Regions from separate parts of the Nocardia aegles genome, predicted to be linked through region 2. Evidence: riboswitches for the same ligand, from Rfam matches in the RefSeq annotation. Region 2 holds a riboswitch; the other holds the start of a gene.
What was found. Region 2 has a riboswitch for S-adenosylmethionine ahead of ACT89H_RS14565 (amino acid ABC transporter permease). Riboswitches for the same ligand answer to the same signal wherever they lie in the genome.

Region 1 (9,556 bases), on a different contig from region 2:
TCGGGATCGACGATGACTTCGATGGTGGGCGAGTGGTCGAGTTCGCGCAGTTCCAGCGGGGTGAACTTGGCCTGCGCGGGACCACGGCGGCCGAAGACGTGCACCTCGACGGCCTTGTTGGCCTTGAGGCCGTTGTAGACGTTCGGCGGGATCTCCGTCGGCAGCAGCTCGTCGCCGGTCTTGGCCAGCACCCGGGCGACGTCGAGCGCGACGTTGCCGACGCCGAGGACGGCGACCTTCTCCGCGTCCAGCGGCCAGGTGCGGGGGACGTCGGGGTGGCCGTCGTACCAGGAGACGAAGTCGGCGGCGCCGTAGGAGCCGTCGAGGTCGATGCCGGGGATGGGCAGCGCCCGGTCGGCGTTGGCTCCGGTGGAGAAGATCACCGCGTCGTAGAAGACGCGCAGATCGTCGAGGGTGATGTCGGTGCCGTAGTCGATGTTGCCGAGCAGGCGCACCTGCGGCTTGTCGAGGACCTTGTGCAGGGCGGTGATGATGCCCTTGATCCGGGGATGATCGGGCGCGACGCCGTAGCGGATCAGGCCGAACGGCGCGGGCATGCGCTCGTAGAGGTCGATCGACACCTCGGCATCGGACTTCATCAAGGCGTCGGCGGCGTAGATCCCGGCCGGTCCGGCGCCCACGATCGCGATGCGGAGCGGGCGGGGCTTCGCGGTGTGCGCGTCAGGCCCGGAGGAGGAAGCCTGCGTCACCACGGAGGGCTCGCGGACACCGCCATCCTCTACTGCACTCTGTTCGGTCATCTCTTTACGCGCACCTTTATGGTCGAAATCAATTACGTATGGCTTAGCTTAGGCTGACTTGACGCACCGGCTCGGTCGCACCCGTCCGGCGCGGACGCCGGTGTGGCCGGCTCATGGCTGCGCGGTGCTCCGTCCGCCGCGGCGTGGAGCTGCCGGTTCGCTGTGGCAGCAGGCCGCCGTCCAGCGATTCTATCGGGATGGCGGATGCCGCCCCACGTCGGTGCGTGAACTCGATGCGTGCCATCGACAGTCACGATCATCGGTTACCCGCTCGCGCGCGGTCTACGGTCGCCACTCGCCAGGGGGCAGCCGTGTGCCGATTCACAGCCGGGGGTCGAGCGCTCGATACCGGCGCCGACCAGGGATCATCGAGCCATGACCGAACAGCAGCCCGCCGCGGGCGAGGACGAGATCATTCGGGTCGATCAGACCGACAGACGCTCGGCGGTCCCGTTCGTCGCGGCCGCGGTGGTCGCGGTGATCGTGCTGATCGCGGTCGTGCTCGGCGGTGTGCTGTCGCCCGCTGAGAAAAATGTCACAGACGCCGATCGCCTCACAGCGGCCGTGCGCGACTTCGTCGACGGCTCCAATCGCAGTGCCGCCGTGCCGCCGCCCGGCACCGCATGCCAGGGCTTCGACGCGAGTCGCTCACCGCTCGCGGGCCAGGACGGTGCCGGAAAGCCCGTCGAAATCACGAAAATCGACCAGCCCATGGTCGACGGCGACCGGGGCAAGGCGACCGTCACCACGAAGGTGGGCGGGCAGGAGAAGACGACGACCTGGAATCTCACCAGGTCTGGCGACAAGTGGCTGGTGTGCACCTGAGCGTTCGCGTAGGGTGCGCCCCCGTTTGACACGGCGACCCCGGTCAGTGCAATCTCAGTCGGAGGTCATGAGAACCAGCGTCAAGCCCCGGCATTGCTGGTCGGCAACCCTCCTCCGCGGTGGGGTGCTCCGGGTGACGACCTGGCGGCGCCTCGGTCCCGGGCGCGGCAAGTGCGGATTCGCAGGAGGTGCACATGAGTTATGCCGGTGATATCACCCCGCAGCAGGCTTGGGAGCTGCTGCGGGACCATCCCGAAGCCGTCCTCGTGGACGTGCGGACGGAAGCGGAATGGAAGTTCGTCGGTGTACCGGACACGAGCTCGATCGAACGGCCGACCGTGCTGGTCGAGTGGGTCGATTCCACGGGCGCGCGCAACGAGGCGTTCGTCGAGCAGTTGAAGCAGGCGCTCGACGGTCACGACCCGGGGGCGCCCGTCGTCTTCATCTGTCGTTCCGGTCAGCGTTCGGTGGGCGCGGCGATCGCCGCCACCTCGGCCGGCTACCACACCTCCTACAACGTGCTCGAGGGCTTCGAAGGCCCGCTCGACGAATTCGGGCATCGCGGCGGCTCCGGCTGGCGCGCCCTCGGACTGCCCTGGCGGCAGTCGTGATCACCGGCGGCGCGTTCGACAAGCCGCTGCCCGACGGCGTCGGCCCCGCGACGCTCGGCGTGCGCGGCGGGCTGCGGCGTTCCGGTTTCGAGGAGACCGCGGAGGCGCTCTACCTCACCTCCGGCTTCGTCTACGAGAGCGCCGAGGCCGCCGAGGCCGCGTTCACCGGCGAGGTCGAACACTTCGTCTACTCCCGCTACGGCAACCCGACGGTGGCCATGTTCGAGGAGCGGATGCGGCTGCTCGACGGCGCCGAGGCGTGCTTCGCGACCGCCAGCGGCATGTCCGCGGTGTTCACCGCGCTCGGCGCCCTGCTCGGCGCGGGCGACCGGCTCGTCGCGGCACGTAGCCTGTTCGGCTCGTGTTTCGTGGTGTGCAACGAGATCCTGCCGCGCTGGGGCGTGGAGACGGTCTTCGTCGACGGCGAGGATCTCGACCAGTGGGAACGGGCGTTGTCGGTGCCCACCCAGGCGGTCTTCTTCGAGACGCCGGCCAACCCGATGCAGACGTTGGTCGACGTGCGGCGGGTGAGCGAGCTGGCGCACGCGGCGGGCGCGAAAGTCGTCCTGGACAACGTGTTCGCCACCCCGCTGTTGCAGCGCGGCTTCGAGCTCGGCGCCGACGTGGTGGTCTATTCGGGCACCAAGCACATCGATGGCCAGGGCCGCGTGCTCGGCGGCGCGATCCTCGGCGCCGAGGACTACATCGACGGCCCGGTGAAAACGCTGATGCGCCATACCGGTCCGGCGCTGAGCCCGTTCAACGCGTGGACGCTGCTCAAGGGCTTGGAGACGATGCCGCTGCGGGTACGTCATTCGGCGGAGTCCGCCTTGCGCATCGCCCGCTTCCTGGAGAGCAACCCGGCCGTCAGCTGGGTCCGATACCCGTTCCTGGAATCGCATCCGCAGCACGCGCTGGCCACCGGCCAGATGAGCGGCGGCGGCACCGTGGTCACCTTCGAGCTGAACGCGTCCGAGCACGAGGCGAAGAAGCGTGCGTTCGAAGTGCTCAACCGGTTGCGGATCGTCGACATCTCCAACAACCTCGGTGATGCCAAGACCCTGATCACCCATCCGGCGACAACGACACACCGCGCCATGGGCCCCGAAGGCCGGGCCACCATCGGCCTGTCCGATGGCGTCGTGCGCATCTCGGTGGGCCTGGAAGACGTGGAAGACCTGCTCGGCGACCTCGACCAAGCCCTCGCTTGATCGCGACGGTGTAGCGGCGGTCAGCGGATCGGCACGGTGACGCCGGGTGACGACGGCGCGCCGTGCAGAACCACGTGGGTCGCGACCTCGTCTTTCTTGTCGTTCTTCTTGCCGTTCTTGTTCTTGCCGGGCAGGTCGAAGGCCAGCCGTATCGTGCCGCCGCGGCCGGGAGCCAGGCGCGCGAAGTCGTCGCCGGGCGGGTTCAGTTCGGCGGTGCCGGCCGGGTCGGGCGGCAGCGAGTGGCCGCCGGTGGTGACCAACCGTTGGTCGGCGATGGCGAGGGTTTGTTCGTGGTCGGACAGGTTGGTGACGGTCAGCGTCACGATCGTGCGGGCACCACTCGCGGCTGCCGCGTCGTAAACCACGTCGGTCACGGTGAAAGCGAAGTTCCCGTCACGCACGGCGGGTACGGAACTCGCGGGTTGCCCGCCGGCCGGTGGCAGCGAATCGCTCGATGGGGCAGCTGCGCGAGTCGTCGTTCCCGCGACCGGCGCGGACCCCATGTCGATGCCGTCGACCAGAAGAAACAGCGCCGGAGTGGCGACGAGCGCCGCCGCGGCGGCGATCAACCATCGCGGCTTCAGCCGAGGACCGTGCTGCCCGGGCGCGGCGGGTGGCCGGACCTCGGGCGTCGGCTGCGCCGAGGTGGGGGCATGCATGACCCGGGTCGGCGTGCGGCCGCGAGGTGCCGTGGAACCAGCGACCGGCGGGCTCGGTCGTGCGGGCGTGGAACGGTTCAGGACTGCCGACGCCGCCGCGGCGAATTCACCCGCGCTGCCGTAGCGTGCGTCGGGCTCCTTGGCCATCCCCTTGGCGATGACATCGTCGAGCGCGGCCGGGACGCCGGGGGCGGACCGTGCGGCGCGGGGCGGTTCGGCCATCAGGTGGGCGCGCATCTGCTGGGCCGGATCGCCCGTGCCGAAGGGCGGTTGCCCGGTGAGGGTTTCGTAGAGGACGCAGGCCAGCGAATAGACATCGGACCTGGCGTCCACCGTTCCGGTGAAGCGCTCCGGCGCCATGTACCCCAGCGTGCCCACCACCAGCCCGGTGGCGGTGAGGGCGGTGCCGTCGGCGGCGCGAGCGATACCGAAGTCGATCAGATACACGAAACCGCTGGTGTGCAGGAGGATGTTGCCCGGCTTAACATCGCGGTGCACCAGTCCGGACGCGTGCGCGGCATCCAGCGCCGCGGCGGCCTGGGCGATGACGTCGACGGCCCGATCCGACGGCAGTGGGCCGGACTTCAGCCGGGTACCGAGGTCGACACCGTCGATGTAGGTCATCTCCAAGAACAGATGGCCGTCTACTTCGCCGAACGCGTGGACGGGCACGATGTGCGGGCTGCGCGCCGTGGCGCCCAACCGAGCTTCCCGCTCGAACCGCTGCCGATAGAGCGAATCGGCGGTATACGCCGCCGACAGCACCTTGAGTGCCACGGCGCGGCCGTGCTGATCATGTGCCAGCCACACCTCGCCCATGCCGCCACGGCCCAGCAAGCGTTCGAGGCGATAGTTCCCGAACGTGCCACCGGGCCTGTGAACGGACATGGCTCGACCGTATCGCCGGGAGTCGTCGATATCGAAAGCGGGAGCCGCGCCTCAGGCGCTGTCGACGCCCCGCCGCAGGTCGAGGCGGCCGTACTTTCCTCAGGTATCGCCGGCGCGTTCGATGTCGGCGAGATGGGCGATGTTCGCCCGGTCGTCCGGAGCGGAGCTCGGCTCGGTGGTGAACCAGGCGTCGAGGATCTCCCGGAGTTCGGCGCTGGAGGTCGAACGCAGGCTCAGGGCAAGGACATTGGCGTCGTTCCAGGTGCGGGCGCCCGCCGCGGTCGAGGCGTCCGCGCAGAGTGCGGCGCGCACCCCGGCGACCTTATTGGCCGCGATCGAGGCGCCGGTACCGGTCCAGCAGCAGACGACGGCCTGGTCGGCGCGGCCGGAGGCGACGTCGCGGGCGGCCGCTTCGCTGGCCCAGGCCCAGTCGTCGCGTTCCTCCTCGGACAGCGCGCCGTGCGGCACGATCTCGTGGCCGCGCTCGACCAGTTCGTCGACCAGTTCCGCGGCCACACCGACCCGCTCGTCCGCCGCCACCGAGATTCGCATGCGTCCACCGTAATGTTCGCGGCGGATCGGCAGGGGGTCTGCTGCCACGGGGGCGCGGCGATCAGTCCGTGAACGGGGCTTTGGTCTTCCCGATCAGATCGGCGACGGAGTCCACCACCATCGTGGGGCGGTAGGGATAGGCCTCGTAGGACGCGCGGGTGGAGATACCCGAGGTGACCAGGATGGTGCGCATGCCCGCTTCCAGGCCGGAGATGATGTCGGTGTCCATCCGGTCGCCGATCATCACCGTCGACTGGGAATGGGCGCCGATCCGACGCAGCGCGGAGCGCATCATCAGCGGGTTCGGCTTGCCGACGTAGTACGGGTCGCGTCCGGTGGCGCGGGTGATCAGCGCGGCCACCGAGCCGGTGGCGGGCAGCGAGCCCTCACGGGACGGGCCGGTCGGATCCGGGTTGGTCGCGATGAAGCGGGCGCCTCGCTCGACCAGCCGGATCGCGGTGGTGATCGCCTCGAAGGAGTACGTGCGGGTCTCGCCGAGGACGACGTAATCCGGGTCGCTGTCGGTCAGCACATAGCCGATCTCGTGCAACGCGGTGGTGAGGCCGGATTCGCCCACTACGTAAGCGGTGCCGTTGGGACGCTGTTCGTCCAGGAAAGTAGCGGTGGCCAGCGCGGAGGTCCAGATCGCTGCTTCCGGGATGTCGAGCCCGGTGTGCCGCAGCCGAGCCTGCAGATCGCGCGGCGTGCGGATCGAATTGTTGGTCAGCACCAGGAAGGGCGTGTCGTTGGCGCGCAGTTCGGCGAGGAACTTGTCGGCGCCCGGGATGAGGTGGTCCTCGTGCACCAGCACGCCGTCCATATCGGTCAAGTAGGACAGGATCGGCTCGTCGTCTGCGGTCACGCGGCCATTATCCGTTATCACCCGCGGCGGCCACCGGGGAAGCGATTCGCCCCCGGCGGGCGTTCTCCGCCGTGAAGATCATCCGCGTCGGCCCGTCGGCGCGACGGGCGGCAGTGTTGACTACTGTCGATGACGGATCGCGATGGTGGCGAAACGAAACGCGAGGAGCGTGGCAGATGAGCGGACTCAAGCTCGGATACAAAGCATCGGCGGAGCAGTTCGGTCCCCGGGAACTCGTCGAGATCGCGGTGTCGGCCGAAGAACACGGCATGGACAGCGCCACCGTGAGCGACCACTTCCAGCCCTGGCGGCACAAGGGCGGACACGCGCCCTTCTCGCTGGCCTGGCTGGCCGCGGTCGGCGAGCGCACCCAGCGCATTCAGCTCGGCACGTCGGTGCTCACTCCGACGTTCCGCTACAACCCCGCGGTGATCGCGCAGGCGTTCGCCACCATGAGTTGCCTGTACCCGGATCGCGTCATGCTCGGGGTCGGCACCGGTGAGGCGCTCAACGAGATCGCCACCGGGTACACCGGCGAATGGCCCGAATTCAAGGAGCGTTTCGCGCGCCTGCGCGAGGCGGTCGACCTGATGCGCGCCCTGTGGACCGGTGACCGCGTCGACTTCGACGGCGAATACTACAAGACCGTCGGCGCCTCCATCTACGACGTGCCCAAGGGCGGTGTCCCGATCTACATCGCCGCGGGCGGTCCGCTGGTCGCGCGCTACGCCGGACGCGCGGGCGACGGCTTCATCTGCACCTCGGGCAAGGGTATGGACCTCTACACCGAGAAGTTGATGCCCGCCGTCGCCGAGGGTGCGGGGAAGGCCGGGCGCAGCGTCGACGACATCGACCGGATGATCGAGATCAAGCTGTCCTACGACACCGATCCGGAGCTGGCCAGGGAGAACACCCGGTTCTGGGCTCCGCTGTCGCTCACCGCGGAGCAGAAGCACAGCATCACCGACCCGATCGAGATGGAGGCCGCCGCCGACGCGCTGCCGATCGAACAGATCGCTAAGCGCTGGATCGTCGCCGGCGACCCGGACGAAGCGGTCGCCCAGATCAAGCCGTACCTCGACGCGGGCTTCAACCATCTGGTCTTCCACGCCCCCGGCCACGATCAGCGCCGCTTCCTCGACCTCTTCCGACGCGACCTGGCCCCCCGCCTGCGCGCTCTGGTCTGACGTCCGCGATCGGCACACCACGGCGAGGTCTTTTCGGCCGAGGCCACCGTGGTGTGATCGGGTCCGGTCGCCGCTGGTTCACTAAGCTCTCGGACATGGCCGACAACGCTCCATCCGTCGTGTACATCGCCTCGCCCGAAGGCGATACCGGCAAGTCGACGGTGGCTCTCGGGGTGCTGCAGGCGCTGTGCGCGACGACCGCGCGAGTCGGGGTTTTCCGGCCGATCACACGCTCGACCACCGAGCCCGACTACATCCTCGAACTGCTGCTCGAGCACAGCACGGCCGACATCGACTACGCGCAGGCGATCGGCACCACCTACGAGCAGGTGCACGCCGACCCGGACGCGGCGATCAGCGAGATCGTCCTGCGCTTCCACCAGGTGGCCGAGCTGTGCGACGCGGTGGTCGTGGTCGGCAGCGACTACACCGACGTGGCCGGCCCCAGCGAACTGCGCTTCAACGCCAGGATCGCGGTCAATCTGGGCGCACCCGTGTTACTGGTGCTCCGCGGTGCGGGGCGCACCCGGGACGAGGTGCGGCAGCTGGCCGAACTGTGCGCGGCCGAACTGGCCCACGAGCACGCGCGGCTGGTCGCCATTATCGCCAACCGCTGTGACCCACAGCGGTTGGCGGAGGTGGCCGCGGCGCTGACCGGGTTCGATGTCCCGTCCTGGACCCTGCCCGAGGTGCCGCTGCTGATCGCCCCCACCATGGCCGAGCTGTGCGCCGCCATCGACGGCGAGATGTACAGCGGCGATCCGGAATTGCTGCACCGCGAGGCGCTGAAGGTCATGGTCGGTGGCATGACCGCGGAGCACATCCTGGAGCGGCTGTCGGAGGGTGTGGTGGTGATCGCGCCGGGCGATCGGTCCGACGTGCTGCTCAGCGTCGTGAACGCGCATGAGGCGGAGGGTTTTCCGTCGCTGTCCGGCATCGTCATGAACGGCGGCCTGCTGCCGCATCCGGCGGTGGCGCGGCTCATGGACGGCCTGAAGCCCAAGCTGCCGATCCTCACCACCGAGCTCGGCACCTACGACACGGCGGGCGCCGCCTACCGCACCCGCGGCCGCATGTCCGTGGGCAACCCGCGGAAGGTGAACACCGCTCTGGCTCTGATGGAGGAACACGTGGATGCCGCGGAACTGTTGCGGCGCATCGATGTTCCGCACAGTGCGGTGGTCACGCCCCAGATGTTCGAGTACCAGCTCATCGAACGCGCGCGAGCCGATCGCAAGCGCATCGTGCTGCCGGAAGGCGACGACGACCGTATCCTGCGCGCGGCCGGACGGGTGCTACAGCGCAAGATCGCCGATCTGGTCATCCTCGGCGAGGAGACGACGGTGCGCGCCCGCGCCGCCGAACTCGGGGTGGACATCTCCGCCGCGCAGGTGCTCGACCCACGCACCTCCGGCTACCTGGAGGAGTTCGCCGCCGAATACGCCGCACTGCGCGAACACAAGGGCATGACGCTGGAGCGGGCACGTGAAACCGTCGCCGACATCTCCTATTTCGGCACCATGATGGTGTACCAGGGGATCGCCGACGGTATGGTCTCCGGCGCGGCGCACACCACGGCGCACACCATCCGCCCGGCGCTGGAGATCATCAAAACGGTGGAAGGTGTCTCCACCGTCTCCAGCGTGTTCCTCATGTGCCTGGCCGACCGGGTGCTCGCGTACGGCGACTGCGCGGTCGTGCCGGATCCGACGGCACGGCAACTGGCCGATATCGCGATCTCGTCCGCGGCGACCGCCGACCGCTTCGGCATCGAGCCCCGGGTCGCGATGCTGTCGTATTCCACCGGCGAATCGGGTAGTGGGGCGGACGTGGACAAGGTGCGCGTCGCGACCGAGCTGGCGCGTGAGCGCGCACCGAAATTGCCGGTGGAGGGGCCGATCCAATACGACGCCGCGATCGAACCGACCGTCGCCGACGCCAAGCTGCCCGATTCGGAAGTGGCCGGGCGCGCGACGGTGTTCGTGTTTCCCGACCTCAAT
Region 2 (9,556 bases):
CAGCAGGAGCACGCCGGCACCGAACATCACGATGAACCCGATCAGGCTGATGATCGGGAAGCCGCCGGGCTTCACGGGCGCCGCGATGCCCGCGACGAGGAGAAAGAGGCCGAGGACGAACAACGCCGCGGCCTGGAGTCTGCGACGACTCGAGGTCGAACGTAGCCGTCCGCCGCGGACGGACGAGGCGAACTTGGGATCCTCAGCATAGAGAGCGCTCTCGATCTGTTCGAGCATGCGCTGCTCGTGCTCGGAGAGTGGCACGGTACCTCCCCCGGCACTAGGACGTGGCTGTCGCCTCCGGGTAGACGACAGATAGCCGACCTTGGCGGCCATCTGTCACCAATGATACGAGTTCGATCAGGGCCAGACCACCTAATGGGCACAGTCGGACGTAGTCCGTCATCAGCCCCGCGCACGGCCGGAGCGAAGGGATACCTAAGCGGTCATATCGCCGGTCACTCCAGGAGCGGGCCGCAACCTGGCCGATGCCGCGAGGAGATCTTCCACGTCATGGAGGAATGCCGCCACCCGCGAAGAGAACTCGTCCGCCTCGTGTTCGTCGACATTCCGGTCCAGGCCTGCCTCCAGCGCCGCCCGGATCTCCGAGCGCGCACTGAAGTAGTCCGCCCACATCACGAATTCCGGCGCGGCGCGCTGCATCAGCACCCACGCGTTGCGCGAGCGCGCCCGGGGCGCGGCATCGGCGCCCGTGAGCGCGATCACGGCGCCCGCGCCGCGCAGCGCGGCCAGGTAGGCGGTGCGGAACCGCTCCCGCGGATCTCGTTCCCCCGCCGCCTGCATGAGCAACCCGTCCGCGCGCTCCAGCAGCTTGCCGGCTCGGCCGGGCCGGCCCGGATGTTCCACTCGACCAGACATCGCCGTCCCTCCACCCTCGCGTACCTTGGCCGGTATACCGCGCTGGAGGTGGCGTGCCCCACCACTTTCCAGCACCGCCCGGACCGAACAGGTATTCGAACGTTTGAATTGAGCTTCAATATAGAGACGCCCACCGACAAACTTCCGCGTCCGCGCGACCGACGAGAGCCATGACCGCCGTCAAGCCCAATCACACTCCCGCGCCCGCCGTCATCGATCTCTCGGTGGCGGCCCTGCGCTCCCGGCTGCACGACGCGCTGGCGGTCTACGTGGCCGCCATGGACTATCCGCGCGGGACCGAGAACCATCGCGCGCCGATGTGGACCGAGCACACCACCCGGCCCGGCTGGCAGGCGGTCGCCGCGGTGCTGCCCGACGACTCCGGCCGGATCGATCTGCGGCGCGCGCCGATCGTGGCGATCGCCTACGGCTATCGCGGGGCCGCGCACCAGTGGTGGCACCAGCAGGTGCACAGCGGAATGCGGCGCTCGGGCTGGCCGGAACACGCCACGCGCGAACTGCTCTCGGACTATTTCGAGCTCACCGAGCTGCATGTGCATCCAGCCGCGCAGGGCCGCGGCATCGGCGGCACGCTGCTGGAACGGCTGCTGCGCGACCGCACCGAGCGTGCGGTGCTGCTGTCGACCCCCGAGGTCGCCGGTGAGGACAACCGCGCCTGGCGTCTGTATCGCAGGCAGGGATTCACCGACGTGGTCCGGAATTTCGTCTTCGCGGGCGACAACCGTCCGTTCGCGATCCTCGGCAGGCGGCTGCCGCTGTGAGGATCACGTGACGGTGATCGTCGTCGGCTCGGGCCACAACGCGTTGGTGGCCGCGTGCTACCTCGCCCGCGCCGGGCACGAGGTCGAAGTGCTCGAACGCGACGAGGTCCTCGGCGGCGCGGTGTCGACGGTCGAGCGGTTCCCCGGCCATCGGGTCGATCGCGGATCGTCGGCGCACATCATGGTCCGCCACACCGGCATCGTCGAGGACCTCGAACTCGACCGTTTCGGCCTGCGCTACATCGACTGCGACCCATGGGGTTTCACCCCGGCGCACGCGGACCGCCCCGCCATCGTGTTCCATCGCGACCTGGATGCCACCTGCGCCGCCATCGCGGCGGCGTGCGGCCGGCGGGACGCGGACGCCTACCGCCGGTTCGTCCTGGTGTGGGGTCCGCGCAGCGCCAGAGTGATGCGGGCCTTCGGCGGCGCACCGACGCCGGGCAGACTGGTCCGATCGTTCTGGGGACTGGACGCGAAGAACGGCGGCAGCGCGCTGTCGCGGGAGTTCTTGCAATCCGGCGATGCGCTGCTGGACTCGCTGTTCGAGGACGAGCGGTTGAAGGCGTCGCTGGCCTGGTTCGGCGCGCAGTCCGGGCCGCCGATGTCGGAGCCGGGCACGGCGCCGATGGTGGGCTTCGCCGCGCTCATGCACACGCTGCCGCCGGGTCGTGCGGTCGGCGGCAGCGGGGCGTTGACCACCGCGCTGGTGGCGCGGCTGCGGTCCGACGGCGGGGTGGTGACCGCGGGCGACGCTGTGTCGGCCCTGCGCCGCGACGGGGACCGCTGGCGGGTGCGCACCGGGTCGGGCCGAGAGTTGCGCGCGAGCGTCGTCATCGCCGGTTGCCACGTCCTGACCACGCTGGATCTGCTCCGCGGCGGCGGCTTCGACGGCGCGGTGCTCGACGACTGGCGCAGGCGCATCCGCGTCGGTCCAGGGATTGGGATGGTGGTGCGAGCCGCCACCTCGGCGCTGCCCCGTTATCCCGGCAGCCCGATCGATCACTCGGCTCGCGGCCTGCAATTCCTGGTGTCCGATCGCGCGCAGTTGCGTCGCGCGCACGGCGCGGCGCTGGCCGGTGACCTCCCGCCCCGGCCGGTCGTGCTGGCCATGAGCTTCAGTGCCGTTGACCCGACCATCGCGCCGCCCGGTGAGCACCAGTTGTCGCTGTGGGCGCAGTGGCACCCGTACCGACCGGCCTCCGGCGCCGACTGGGCCGACCTCGCGCAGCGGGAAGCCGACCGGATCGTCGCCGAAGTCGATTCCCGCGCGCCCGGTTTCGCGGATACCGTGCTGCGCAGGCACGTGCAGACACCCGTGGACCTGGAGCGTGAACTCGGGCTCGTCGGCGGCAACGTGATGCACGTGGAGATGTCGCTGGACCAGATGATGCTATGGCGCCCGCTGCCCGAGCTGGCCGGCCAGCGGGTGCCCGGCGCGCCGGGACTGTATCTGACCGGCGCTTCTACCCATCCCGGCGGCGGCGTCTCCGGCGCCAGCGGCCGCACGGCCGCCACCCTGGCGCTGCGCGACTTGAACCGGCCCGGATTGTCGCGGTGGCTGCGACGATGACGGACTCGGGCGATCGGCCGCCCGCGGTGACACAACGGTCCGCGTCCGCGCGGGAGAGCCCGGCGCAACCCCGGCCCGGATACCGCTCGGCGAGCTTTCTGCTGCCACTGGTCGTGGTCGTCCTGACGATCGTCGCGCAGATCGGCTACCCACTGGCCGCAGGCGCGGCGCGCGACCGGGTCACCGTCGCGGTCGTGCTGCTCTCCGCCGCCGTCGCGCTGACGCACGCGACGGCGACCAGGGGACTCCGCTATGCCGTCGGTTTCCTCCTCATCGTCTCCGGTATCGGGCTCACCGCGGAGGTGATCGGTACCGCGACCGGCATACCGTTCGGCTGCTACGAGTACGCGACCGACCGGCTCGGACCCGCTCTGCTCACGGTGCCGCTGCTCGTCCCGCTGGCCTGGACCGGCGGGATCTACCCGGTGTGGGTGGTGGCCGGGATATGCACGCGGCGCACGGTCGCGCGGGTCGCGGCGACGGCGGTGGGCGCGGTGGGCTGGGATCTGTTCCTGGATCCGCAGATGGTGACCGACGGGCAGTGGACCTGGTGTGACACCCACTCCGGACTACCCGGGCTGGACCGGATTCCGGTGACCAATTATCTCGGCTGGTTCGGCGTCGCGCTGGTGATGGGCTGCTTGCTCGCGGTCTGGGAGCGGGCGGCGCCGGATCCGGCGCGGGTACCACGACCGGCCGCCCGCGCGCTCACGGTCGCCGTCCCGGTGGCCTTCTTCCTGTGGACCTGGCTCGGATCGGCGCTGGCGCACGCGGTGTTCCTCGGTCTACTGCCATCGGCCGGATACGGGTTCGCCGGCATGGGGCTGCTCGGCATTCCGCTGCTCATCGTCCTGGCTCGCGCGCGCCGCTGATCCGGCGCGATTCCCCGGACACCGCACGCCGACGCGCGCTACGACTGGCGCGTTTCATTCCGCGCCGATGGCCTGGCACGATGTCACCCGTGCAGCCGAGTCCCGTCACCACGAAGCTCGATACCCCGGATCTCCCGCCACGGCGGGTCCCACGCCGCGGGGTGCGTGCCGCTTCGATCGTTCTGCTCGCGGCGATCCTGGTCCCGATGCTCGCCGGCTGCCTGCGGGTCCAGGTTTCGATGGGGGTCTCGTCCAATGACCGGGTGTCCGGACGGATCGTCGCCGCCGTGGTCCCCGCCGACGCCGGGGACAAGGGCCCGCAACTGAAGGCGCCCGAGACGCTGGCCGCCAAGGTGCGGGTGGAACCGTACGCCCAGGACGGATACGTGGGCAGCCAGGTCTTCTTCGAGGATCTGTCCTTCGGCGAGGTGCAGCAGCTCGGGGGACTGTCCGAGCAGACCCAGGGCATGTTCCAGTTGCAGTTCCAGCGCACCGGCGACCTGGTCGGCCTGACCGGGCGGGTCGATCTGAAATCGGTGCCGCCGCACGGGTCGGACGTGCAGTTCACCATCGCGTTCCCGGCCCGCGTCGCCAAGACCAACGGCAGCCGCGAGGGCGACAACGTCGTCTCCTGGAAGCTGCCGCCCGGCGATGTCTCCACGTTGCGCGCCGAGGTCAGTTACGCCGACCCGAACACCCGCTCGTTCGCCGGCTGGGCGGGCATCGCGGGCGGCATCACGCTCGCGGTCGCCGCCATCGTCGCCGCCATGGCGTACATGGACCGCAACCCCGCCGCGCCCGGTGCGCCGGAAGCCGGCTTCTCGCTGAGCCGCTGGTGGCGGTCGGTGACGCAGAATCGCTGAGCGACAGGTCGGTATGCCGGGATAGCGTGGCCCGCATGGTGCGGATCCTGCCTTCCTTCGCCACCGCGGTGTCCGTGCTCGGCGCGGGCATCGCGCTGTACAACCGGATCACCGTGCGGCGGCTGCCGAACAACCCGACGACGGTGATCGAACCGGTCACCGTCTGTATCCCGGCACGCGACGAGGCCGACCGGCTACCCGAGCTGATCGGCGACCTGCGCGCCCAGGTGGGCGTGCCGCGCATGGCGGTACACATCCTCGACGACGCGTCCACCGACGAGACCGGCGCCGCCGCCCGCGCGGCGATCGACGGCGACCCGCGTTTCATCCTGCTGCGCAGTGAGTCCGACCCGGGGTCCGGCTGGACCGGAAAGGCGGCCGCCTGCGTCCGGCTGGCCCAGGAGGTGTCGACGCCGGTGCTGATCTTCGTGGACGCCGACGTGCGGCTGGCCCCGACCGCGATCGCGGCGGCGGTCGGCGCGCTGCGCGGACGACGAGCCGCCCTGGTCTCGCCCTGGCCCTTGCAGGTGGCGGGTTCGGTGGCGGAGGCCGTGGTGCAGCCGCTGCTGTGCTGGTCATGGGCCTCGACGCTGCCGGTCACCGCGGCCGATCGAAGCCTGCGGCCCGCCACGGCGGTGGCCTGCGGCCAGTTCCTCGTGTTCGACAACGCCGCCTACCAGGCGGTGGGCGGCCACACGGCGGTGGCCGCAAGCGTCACCGAAGACCTCGACATCGCCCGGACGCTGCGGCGAGCCGGTCACTCCACCGTTCTGGTGGCCGCGGGATCGCTGGCCCGCACCAGGATGTATCGCGGCGCCGCGGAAGTGGACGCGGGCTACACCCGCTGGCTCTGGTCGGCCTACGACGGCACGATAGCGGGCGGAGCGGTGGTGGGACTGGTTGCCGCCCTTGCGTACTGGGTGCCGCCCGTGGCCGCGGTGCTCGGCCATGGTGCGGTCCGCCGGACCGGCCTGATCGGCTGGCTCGCCGCCGTTGCCGGGCGACTGCTGGCCCGTTCGACCGAAACCGGCGGCCCGCTGAAACCCTCGGATGTGCTGGCCGCCCTAGCGCATCCGGTGTCGGTGGGGGCGTATCTGCTGCTGTGGGTGCGATCGCACCGGGCCCGCCGCCGCGGCACGGCGCGCTGGAAGGGGCGCTCGCTGCCCTGAGCGCAGCGCGCCGCGGCGGCCCGGAAACTCATGGGACCGGCGTGATTCCGACTGTCGGCAGGAAGACGCAGGACTTGGCGCCGTTCTGGACCGAGCCGAACACCGCGGCGAGAACCGTGCCCTTGCCGGTATCCACCGGTACGGCACGCACCCCGCCCATCGGCAGGGACGCGACGAGGAAGTCCCGGATCGCCTGCTCCGCGGCGGGACGCAGGTCCAAGGGAACGGCCGCGGGGATCATCGAGCGCGCGACCTCCGGCAACGGTCCCATGGCGGCCGTACCGCCACGGCCGGTGTTCAGATTGAACCAGGCCACTTGCATTCCGGCGGTGTTCGGGCCGTCCGGGCCGAGGCCGTAGGGCACGAAGGTGAACATCGCCTGCCCGGCCTTGACCGCGCTGAGGTCCTGGCCGGGAATCTGGACGGTGTTCTTCGGCCACGGTCCCGGGATGGCGCCTGCCACGGCGGGCGCCAGACCGGCCGTGGTGTTGTCGAGGCAGAACGCCGACGCGCTCGGGTACGCGAACGGCTGGATACCGAGCGCGCGCAGCGCGTCGAGCGCGGCTTGATACGCGCCGAACAGGTCACCGGGGGCGGCGATCGGCACGGGATTCTCGGAGAACGCGGGAAGCGTGACATCCGGAGCCGCGAACGCGGCGGACGGCCCGGCGAACACGAGGGCGATCGAACTGGTCGCGACAGCGGACAACTGGGTCAGACGGCGCAATATGGTCACGAAACCTCCTCATCGGCGGAACAATCGAGGGGGACAGTACTCCGGCAAACGCATTCAACAGCCGAGATTGGGCACAGCAATTCCGTGGCGAGTCCTGTTTGCCCGGAACCGAGCTCACGCCGCGTGTCCGAGCGTCGGCGATACCCGTATGCTGCTTCGGACCATCTCGGTCCCGCGTCGCTCGCCGGCGAAGCTCGGAGCCGGTCTCGGTAGCGCAGCGCACTTCTGGCTACTACATAGATCCGATGAATGCGCGTGGACAAGCTCTACGCTCACGGTGATTACTTCTCTTGTTCCGAGCTTCCCTTGCTTGGCATCATGATTCGGCTCGCCCCTGACACCGCCTGTCAGGGGGTCGGCGCCAACCATCCAGAGCGACCGAGAGACCTGGCTCGTCGACGTCGCAGCAACCCCCCGGTCATCGGGTGCGGGTGCTTCCGCCGGGACCGATGGAGGAACCGAAGTGATCATCGAGGACCCGTCATGAGCGCGTCCACCGCGCCGGACGCCGCGCCCGAGGCCGCCGCGCCGAGCGAACCGGCCCCGACCGGCGCACCGGCCGCCGCCGAGAGCGGCACGACGCCTACCGTCGCGAAGACCCGGCACCCTTGGCGCTGGGTGGTCAGCGCCGTCGCCCTGATCCTGCTCGCCCAGTTCGTGCACGGCCTGGCCACCAATCCCGGCTGGGACTGGCCGACGTTCGCGCAGTACATCACCGCGAAGTCGGTGCTGTCGGCGTTGCGGGTCACCCTGGAGCTGACCGTCTGGGGCACGGCGCTGGGCTTTCTGCTCGGCACCGCGCTCGCGGTCGCCCGGCTGTCGAACAACCCGGTGCTGCGGGTGATCTCGTGGGTCTACATCTGGGCGTTCCGCTCGATCCCGCTGATCGTGCAACTGCTGTTCTGGTTCAACATCGCCTACCTGTACCGGACCCTGTCGGTCGGCATCCCGTTCGGCCCCGCGTTCTTCACCGTCGAGGTGAACGGGGTGATCAGCGGTTTCACCGCCGCCGTGATCGGCTTGGCGCTGCATCAGGCCGCGTACTCGGCCGAGATCATCCGGGCCGGGTTCATCTCGGTGGACGCGGGTCAGCTGGAAGCCGCCGCCGCGCTGGGGATTCCACGGCTGCGGCAGTTCCGCACGGTGGTGGTACCGCAGGCGATGCGCTCGATCCTGCCGAACGCCACCAACGAGGTGATCAGCCTGTTCAAAGGCACCTCGATCGTGTCGGTGATGGCGATCGCCGAGCTGTTCTACCAGGTCCAGGTCATCTACGGGCGCAACGGACGGGTGGTGCCGCTGCTCATGGTCGCGACGGTCTGGTACATCGTGCTCACCACCGTGCTGTCGGTGGCGCAGTATTACATCGAACGCCACTACGCCAAGGGCGCGCACCGCACGCCGCCGCCGACACCGCTGCAACGCGGGTGGCAGAAGCTGCGCGAGATCGCCGCCGAGGCCGGCCCCGCCGCACCGCGCGGAGCGACCCGATGAGCGCCGTACCCGCCGTGCAGGTCCGCGGCGTGCGGAAATCCTTCGGTTCGCAGGAAGTGCTGCGCGGCATCGACCTCACCGTGCGCTCCGGCGAGGTGGTGGCCGTGATCGGCCCGTCCGGGTCGGGCAAGTCGACCCTGCTGCGCGTGGTCAACCACCTGGAAACGCTGGACGCGGGCACCGTGCACATCGACGGCGAGCTGATCGGGTATCGACTGCGCCGCGATCGCCTGCACGCGCTGCCCGATCGCGTGGTGCGCAAGCAGCGCGCCCGGATCGGCTTCGTCTTCCAGCAGTTCAATCTGTTCGGGCACCTGACCGTGCTCGAGAACGTCACGCTCGCACCACTGGCGGCGCAGCGGCGCGACCGCGACGAGGTGGAGCGCGAGGCGCGCCTGCTGCTGGAGCGGGTCGGCATCGGGCACCTGTCCGACGCGTATCCGCGCAGGCTGTCGGGCGGACAGCAGCAGCGGGTGGCGATCGCCCGCGCGCTGGCGCTGCGCCCGCGCGTGATCCTGTTCGACGAGCCCACCTCCGCGCTGGACCCGGAGCTGGTCGGCGAGGTGCTCGACGTGATCCGCGATCTGGCGCACCGCGGCACCGCGCTGGTGATCGTCACCCACGAGATCGGCTTCGCCCGTGAGGTCGCCGACACCGTGGTGTTCCTCGACGGGGGCGTCATCGTCGAGCAGGGGCCACCCTCGGTCGTCCTCGACCATCCAGAACACCCGCGCACCCGCGCGTTCCTTTCCCGAGTCCGTTGACGAACAGGTATCCGATGAAGTTCTCCGCCCTGGTCACCGCCGCCGCGACCGCGGTCGTGCTGCTGGCCACCGGCTGCACCGAACCCGAGGCGGACACCGCCACGCAGCCCGCCGGTTCGATCACCTTCGACCTCTCCCCCGCCCAGTCCGGCCGCGTCCGGGCCGCCAAGGTCGATGCCATCGCCGCCGAAGTGCCGAAGGCGATCCGCGATCGCGGCACGCTGATCGTGACCGGCGCGTCCGGCACCGCGCCGCCGCTGCGGTTCTACGCCACCGACGACAAGACGGTGGTCGGCTCGGAAGTCGACTTCGCCTCGCTGATCGCCGACATCCTCGGCCTGAAACTCGACGCGCAGGTGGCCGATTGGTCGCAGAACTTCGTGCGGGTGGACTCCGGCGAGGTGGACGCGTTCATCTCCAACGT

Region 1: another riboswitch for S-adenosylmethionine. It lies ahead of ACT89H_RS16200 (rhodanese-like domain-containing protein); the one in region 2 lies ahead of ACT89H_RS14565 (amino acid ABC transporter permease).

What each region holds. Positions count from the first base shown of each region.
Region 1 covers NZ_JBQWRI010000005.1:110,910-120,465, forward strand. The annotation lists gene ACT89H_RS16190 (FAD-dependent oxidoreductase) at 1-761, opposite strand, end outside; gene ACT89H_RS16195 (Rv0361 family membrane protein) at 1,137-1,586, shown strand; SAM riboswitch class IV at 1,650-1,766, shown strand; gene ACT89H_RS16200 (rhodanese-like domain-containing protein) at 1,781-2,197, shown strand; gene ACT89H_RS16205 (O-succinylhomoserine sulfhydrylase) at 2,194-3,408, shown strand; gene ACT89H_RS16210 (serine/threonine-protein kinase) at 3,429-4,955, opposite strand; gene ACT89H_RS16215 (RpiB/LacA/LacB family sugar-phosphate isomerase) at 5,055-5,507, opposite strand; gene ACT89H_RS16220 (HAD-IIA family hydrolase) at 5,569-6,327, opposite strand; gene fgd (glucose-6-phosphate dehydrogenase (coenzyme-F420)) at 6,546-7,556, shown strand; gene pta (phosphate acetyltransferase) at 7,652-9,556, shown strand, end outside.
Region 2 covers NZ_JBQWRI010000004.1:234,919-244,474, forward strand. The annotation lists gene ACT89H_RS14525 (SCO2097 family morphological protein) at 1-264, opposite strand, end outside; gene ACT89H_RS14530 (SAV_6107 family HEPN domain-containing protein) at 439-879, opposite strand; gene ACT89H_RS14535 (GNAT family N-acetyltransferase) at 1,050-1,661, shown strand; gene ACT89H_RS14540 (phytoene desaturase family protein) at 1,669-3,234, shown strand; gene ACT89H_RS14545 (carotenoid biosynthesis protein) at 3,231-4,106, shown strand; gene ACT89H_RS14550 (LppM family (lipo)protein) at 4,187-4,969, shown strand; gene ACT89H_RS14555 (glycosyltransferase family 2 protein) at 5,005-6,138, shown strand; gene ACT89H_RS14560 (hypothetical protein) at 6,167-6,874, opposite strand; SAM riboswitch class I at 7,237-7,330, shown strand; gene ACT89H_RS14565 (amino acid ABC transporter permease) at 7,358-8,368, shown strand; gene ACT89H_RS14570 (amino acid ABC transporter ATP-binding protein) at 8,365-9,132, shown strand; gene ACT89H_RS14575 (ABC transporter substrate-binding protein) at 9,147-9,556, shown strand, end outside.